DNA from 2 places in the Dactylosporangium sp. CS-033363 genome. Region 2 is predicted to be linked to the other one. Evidence: riboswitches for the same ligand, from Rfam matches in the RefSeq annotation. Region 2 holds a riboswitch; the other holds the start of a gene.
The links. Region 2 has a riboswitch for glycine ahead of ACQPZ4_RS38960 (L-serine ammonia-lyase). Riboswitches for the same ligand answer to the same signal wherever they lie in the genome.
Positions count from the first base shown of each region.

Region 1: it holds a riboswitch for glycine, as region 2 does, so the genes downstream of both, gcvP (aminomethyl-transferring glycine dehydrogenase) here and ACQPZ4_RS38960 (L-serine ammonia-lyase) in region 2, are expected to answer to the same signal.

Region 1 is NZ_CP192032.1:7,473,141-7,476,537, forward strand. Features, by position in the region: gene gcvP (aminomethyl-transferring glycine dehydrogenase) at 1-1,974, opposite strand, end outside; glycine riboswitch at 2,050-2,150, opposite strand; partial or broken gene ACQPZ4_RS34610 (nucleotidyltransferase domain-containing protein) at 2,184-2,843, shown strand; gene ACQPZ4_RS34615 (nucleotidyltransferase domain-containing protein) at 2,907-3,397, shown strand, end outside.
Region 2 is NZ_CP192032.1:8,468,684-8,472,080, forward strand. Features, by position in the region: gene ACQPZ4_RS38955 (MMPL family transporter) at 1-438, opposite strand, end outside; gene ACQPZ4_RS38960 (L-serine ammonia-lyase) at 455-1,795, opposite strand; glycine riboswitch at 1,824-1,922, opposite strand; glycine riboswitch at 1,923-2,016, opposite strand; gene ACQPZ4_RS38965 (AbfB domain-containing protein) at 2,052-2,207, opposite strand; partial or broken gene ACQPZ4_RS38970 (GDSL-type esterase/lipase family protein) at 2,326-2,607, opposite strand; gene ACQPZ4_RS38975 (LLM class flavin-dependent oxidoreductase) at 3,026-3,397, shown strand, end outside.

The DNA of each region.
Region 1 (3,397 bases), 1.0 Mb from region 2:
GCCGGCCTCGTGGACCTTGCCGCACAGCTCCGCGATCGCGGTCTCGTAGACGCCGTGCGTCGACGGGTAGGTCACCATGATCGCCGCGAGCCGGTCGCGGTGCTGCTCGATCTTGCGGTCCAGGTCGGCGAGGTCGACGTTGCCGAGCTCGTCGCAGGCCACCACCGCGACCCGCATGCCGGCCATGACCGCGCTCGCCGCGTTGGTGCCGTGGGCGCTCGACGGGATCAGGCACATGTCGCGGTCCGTGTCACCGCGATCCATGTGGTACCCCCTGATCGCCAGCAACCCCGCCAGCTCCCCCTGCGAACCGGCGTTGGGCTGCAGGCTCACGGCGTCGTACCCGGTCACCTCGGCCAGCCAGCGCTCGAGGTCGTCGATCAGCCGGCGGTACCCCTGGGTCTGCCCGACCGGCGCGAACGGGTGCACGTCGGCGAACTCGGGCCAGGTGATCGGCTCCATCTCGGCCGTCGCGTTGAGCTTCATGGTGCAGGAGCCCAGCGGGATCATGCCGCGGTCGAGCGCGTAGTCCTTGTCCGAGAGCCTGCGCAGGTACCGCAGCATCGCCGTCTCGGAGCGGTGGCTGGAGAACACGGGGTGCGTGAGGTACGCCGACGCGCGGCGCAGTTCCGCCGGCACGGCGTCGGCGGTGTCGAGCTCGGTGACGTCGGCGTGCGCCAGACCGAACGCGGCGAGCACGTCGCGCAGATGGCCGAAGGTGGTCGTCTCGTCGCAGGCGATGCCGATCCGGTCGGCGTCGACGCGCCGGAGGTTGATCCCGCGCTCCGCGGCGGCGGCGACGATTCGATCGGCCTCAGCCGGTACCAGAGCGGAAACCGTGTCGAAGAAGGCACCGTGCTCGACGGTGATCCCGCCCGCGCGCAGCCCCGCGGCCAGGCGGGCGGCCATGTCGTGGGTGCGCGCCGCGATCTCCCGCAGCCCGTCGGGGCCGTGGTAGACCGCGTACATGCTGGACATGACGGCGAGCAGCACCTGCGCGGTGCAGATGTTGCTGGTCGCCTTCTCGCGGCGGATGTGCTGCTCGCGGGTCTGCAGCGCGAGGCGGTAGGCCGGGGCGCCGCCCGCGTCCTTGGACACGCCGACGAGCCGGCCGGGCAGGGTGCGCTCCAGGCCCTGGCGGACCGAGATGTAGCCGGCGTGCGGGCCGCCGAAGCCCATCGGCACGCCGAGGCGCTGGGCGCTGCCGACGGCGACGTCCGCGCCGATCGCGCCCGGCTCGCGCAGCACGCACAGCGCCAGCAGGTCGGCGGCGACGGTGACGATCGCGCCCCGCTCGTGGGCCTCGGCGACGATCGCCTCGTGGTCGCGGACCGCGCCCGACGCGCCCGGGTACTGCAGGTGCAGCCCGAACAAGGCCTCCGGAAGCTCATCGGTGCCCAGGTCGAGCACGCGCACCTCGATGCCGAGCGGCTCGGCCCGGGTCCGGATCACGGCGAGCGTCTGCGGCAGCACGTCGGCGTCCACGACGTACACGTCGGCCTTGACCTTGGACGAGCGCCGCGCGAGCGTCATCGCCTCCGCGGCCGCGGTCGCCTCGTCCAGCAGCGACGCACCGGCGACGGGCAGCCCGGTCAGGTCGGCCACGACGGTCTGGAAGTTCAGCAGCGCCTCGAGGCGCCCCTGAGAGATCTCCGGCTGGTACGGCGTGTAGGCCGTGTACCACGAAGGGTCCTCGAGCACGTTGCGCACGATCACGGGCGGGGTGTGCGTCCCGTAGTACCCGACGCCGATCATCGACACGAGCGGCCGGTTCGCCGACGCGAGCGCCCGCAGCTCGGCGAGCACCTCGGCCTCGGACGCGGCCGGCGGAAGGTCGAGCGGCTGGTGCCACCGGATCGAGCCGGGGATGGCGGCGCTCATGAGCTCCTCGACCGTCTCGTACCCGACGGTCTTGAGCATGCGGGCCTGCTCGTCGGCGCTGGGGCCGATGTGCCGCGCGGCAAAATTGGACATAGCCACACTCTCTGGGTCGCGGACAGGGGCGGACGGATGCGCGTCCTCCCCCTCTGTCGCTTACTCCAGAGGTGCCAACCCGATGCGGTCCTTTGTGCCTGAGAGGTTCCGGGGAGGATTTGCCCCTTCGGCGCCGCTGCCGCGTGACACGCAGCGATCTCTCCCGCACGGGTATTGCCGGCACACCTACCCTACCAACTGTGCAGGACTTGACCATCGTGGCGAAGCACACGATCTACTCCGCGATCGTCGGCTCCCGCGCGTACGGCCTGGCCGGCCCGGGTTCCGACACCGATCGCAGGGGCGTGTTCCAGACCCCGACGGCCGCGTTCTGGTCCTTGGACAAGCCTCCCACACACGTGGAGGGCCCGCTTCCCGAGCAGTTCTCGTGGGAGGTCGAGCGCGCCTGCACCCTGGCCCTGGCGGCCAACCCGACCGTGTGGGAGTGCCTGTCCTCGCCGCTGGTCGAGCACCTCACGGACGCGGGCCGGGCGCTGCTGGACCTGCGCCCGGCGTTCCTGTCCCGCCGCGCCGCCCGCACGTACGGCGACTACGCCCGCAACCAGCTCGACCGCCTGACCGCCGCCCGCAACCGCACCGGCGAGGTCAACTGGAAGCAGGCCATGCACATGATCCGCCTCCTGCGCGCGGGCGCCCACGTCCTGCGCACGGGCGAGGTCCTGGTGGACGTGTCCGCGCTCCGGGACGACCTGCTGGCCATCCGCCGCGGGGAGCTCGGCTGGGCGGAGTTCGAGACCCTGGCTGCTTCGCTGAGCGCCGGCCTGCGGGCGGCCGAGGCGGCGTCCCGCCTGCCGGAGGACCCGGACCGCGCGGCGGTCGACCGCTTCCTGACCGCCCTGCGTGGCGGCACGGCGACGGTGGCCGCCGCTCCTGCCCCTGCTGCTGCTGTCCCCGTTGCCGTTCCGGAGGGCATCCCGGCGTGGGCGGGCGAGGTGGCCGACGAGCACCCGTACCCGCTGGCGTTCGCCACGGTGAGCGGCGCCCACCTGTACGGCTTCGCGTCGGTGGACTCGGACCTGGACCTGCGGGCGTGCCACATCCTGCCGCTGCACGAGGTGGTCGGCGTGGACACCGGCCCGGAAACGGTCCAGATCGACGGCATGCGGGAGGGCATGGAGCTGGACGTAGTGAGCCAGGAGCTGGCGAAGTTCATCCGACTCCTGCTCCGCCCGAACGGCTACGTCCTGGAGCAGCTGCTGTCGCCGCTGGTGGTCCGCACGTCACCGCTGCACGACGAGCTGAAGTCCCTGGCCGCCGACTGCCTGACCGCTGGGCATGCCCGCCACTACCTGGGCTTCGCGACCACCCAATGGCAGCTGTACGCGAAGACCGCCGAACTGAAACCGGCCCTGTACACGCTGCGGGTCCTGCACACCGGCATCCACCTGATGCGGACCGGCCA
Region 2 (3,397 bases):
GGTCGACAGCACGCCGTCGCGCTCGCCGCTCTCCAGCTTGTCCAGCGTGACGACGATGATCAGGCCGCGCCCGTCGGTGGCCAGGTAGGCCGGGGCCTGCGCCGCGGGGACCGAGAACGGGGTGGCCACCGAGGTCACCCCGGCCGCCCCGGCGAGATCGGCCGCGGCGGCGTCGACGGCCGTCTTGACCGCGGGCGCCTTCGGGTCGACGTCGTCGAGCAGGCCGATGACGGTGCCGCTGGAGTCGTTGCCGGTGGCGATGGCGTCCATGCCGCCGATCGACTCGACGTGCTTGGGGTTGCTCGGGTCGGCGATCGCCGAGAACACCGGCCCGAAACTGAGCCCGCCGAGCACGACCACGACCAGCCAGAGGCCGATCACCGACCAGCGGTGCCGGAAGCAGAACCGTCCGATGCGCGCCACCACACCCAGTGCCATGGACGAAAGCTTCTCACTAGCACTCGATGACGGTGACGGCCAGGCCTCCCCGCGCGGTCTCCTTGTACTTCACGGACATGTCGCGGCCGGTCTCGCGCATGGTCTTGACCACCTTGTCGAGGGTGACGTGGTGCGCGCCGTCGCCGTTGAGGGCGAGCCGGGCCGCGTTGACCGCCTTGACGCTGGCGATCGCGTTGCGCTCGATGCACGGGATCTGCACCAGGCCGCCGACCGGGTCGCAGGTCAGGCCCAGGTTGTGCTCGAGGCCGATCTCGGCCGCGTTCTCGACCTGGCCGGGGGTGCCGCCGAGCGCCTCGCAGAGCCCGGCCGCGGCCATCGCGCAGGCCGAGCCGACCTCGCCCTGGCAGCCGACCTCGGCCCCGGAGATCGAGGCGTTGCCCTTGATGATGATCCCGACGGCCGCGGCGGCGAGCAGGAACCGCACCACGCCGTCGTCGTCGGCGCCGGGCACGAACTGCGTGTAGTAGTGCAGCACGGCCGGGATGATGCCGGCGGCGCCGTTGGTGGGCGCGGTGACGACCCGGCCGCCGGAGGCGTTCTCCTCGTTGACGGCCAGGGCGTACAGGTTGAGCCAGTCCATGACGTGCAGCGGGTCGGACATATCCGATTTGTGGGACAAATCGACGAAGAGCTTGGGCGCACGGCGGCGAACGCGAAGGCCCCCGGGCAGGACGCCCTCCGCGCGGGTGCAGCCGTTGCGCACGCACTCCTGCATCACCGACCAGATGTGCAGCAGCTCGGCCCGGATCAAAGGCTCCGAGCGCCAGGACAGCTCGTTGGCCAGCATCACGTCCGAGATCGAGCGCCCCTCGCAGTGGGCCAGCAGCTCGCCGCCCGTGGTGAACGGGAACTTCAGCGGCACGTCGGCCTCGGCGATCACCCCGTCCGGGCCGACCACGAAGCCGCCGCCGACGGAGAAGTACGTGCGCGCCAGCAGCTCCTCCCCCGCCCCGTCCCACGCGGTGAAGCGCATGCCGTTGGGGTGCTCGGGGAGGCTGCGGCGACGGTGCAGTACAAGATCGGCGTCTGGATCGAACGCGATGTCGTGCCGGCCGAGGAGCGCGATCCGCCCGTCGCGCCCCGCCTCGGCCTCGGTGTCCACGGTGGCCGGGTCGGCGCCCTCCAGCCCGAGCAGGACCGCCTTCGGCGAGCCGTGGCCGTGCCCGGTCGCGCCGAGCGAGCCGAACAGCTCGGCCTTGACCCGCCGGACCCGCGGCAGCAGCCCGTCGTCGGCCAGGCGGGCGGCGAAGCGGCGGGCGGCGCGCATCGGCCCGACCGTGTGCGAGCTGGACGGGCCGATGCCGATGGAGTACAGGTCGAAGGCGCTGAGCGTCACGGAAGGCTCCCCTGGTGTCGAGGGTGGGCCTCCCCGCTCTGTCATCGAATGCCTGAGAGCTTCACCGCTTTGACAGGCGGTTTGCACCGTGGGCGCGGGACGCGGCGTCCCGGCTTTTCAGAGTCGCCTACCCGCGGCGGTACGTGGGCCTGAGAGATTCCCGGGGAGGGTGTTGCTCCTTCGGCGCCCCTGTTGCCAGGGGACTCTCCCGTCGCAGGTGAAACGGCGTGCTTATGCGGTTGTCGGGCCGACCGTACTACGGTGCCCAGGGCGCGGCAACGGACCGGGTGATGTCCGGCACGAGGCTGTTCGGGTTGTCCTGGGTGGCCGATCCGCCCGGCGTGGCCAGCCACAGCTCGGAGTTGATGTGCCGCAGGTAGGAGCCCGGGAAGTTCCAGGACGCCAGCCGCACGCGTGGTGGCGGCGCCGTCGTCGCCGGCCGAACCCGGCACGGACGCCAGGGCGGCGGCCCAGCGGGCGGCCATCTTGTCGTACCCGCCGCGGGTGGGATGCACCCCGTCGGCCAGGTCGGCGGTGGTGAGCGCGGCGTGCATGTCGACGTAGTGGACCTTGGATCCCTTGCCGGCCACCATGCCCGGGATGGTCGCGTTGAACGTGCGCGCCGCCGCCTCCCGCCCCGCGTCCGACAGCGGGATGATCGAGGCGACGAACACGTCCGCCCCGGGCGCGGCCGCGCGCACGTGGTCGACGAGCGCGGAGAGCCGCGCGGGCGCGTTGCCGAGGTCGTAGTTCTGGATGACGTCGTTGGTGCCGAGGTGGATGAGCACGCTGCGCGGGGCGGTGCCCTGCACCCAGGCGGTGGCGTTGGCGTCGACCTGCTCGATGCGCCAGCCAGGGTGCCCCTAGTGGTCGTGGTCGGGCAGGTCGGCCGGCCCGTTGAACTGCGAGCCGACGAAGTCGACCGGGTGCCCGGCGCTCGCGAGGGCGCGCCACAGGTTGATCCGGTAGCCGCCGGGCACGTTGAAGCCGTCGGTGATCGAGTCGCCGAGCGGCAGGATGCGCGTGCCGCCGTTGGACTCCGCGTGCGCGGCAGCCGGTGCGACAAGGAGCGCCGCGACGGTGGCGGCCGCTGTACACTTCCCGTTGGAACTCCGAATTCCGCCCCCGTGGAGACACGTCGCAGATGGGGGCGGGACCTCGCAACAGTCGCGAGGAGGAGGTGGCGACAGCGCTGGATGTCCGCTGCCCACCCACAGGGAGTACCACATCATGGAACTTGGCCTTGGCCTGCCCGTCAGCGACCCGCCGCGGCTGCTCGACTGGGCCCGCCGCGCCGAAGCCGCCGGTTTCGCGAGCGTCGCGCTGCTGGACCGGCTCGCCTACGACAACCCCGAACCGCTCGTCGCCCTGGCCGCCCTCGCCGGCGCCACCACCCGCATCCGGCTGCAGACCGAGGTCCTGCTCGCCCCGCTGCGCGGCACGGCGCTGCTGGCCAAGCAGGCGGCCACGCTGCACCTGATGTCCGGCGGCCGGTTCCGGCTGGGCGTCGGCGTCGGCGGGCGCGAGGACGACCACGCCGCCGCGGGCGTTCCGCTCTCGCAGCGCGGCGCGGTGATGGACCGGATGCTGGGCGACCTGCGG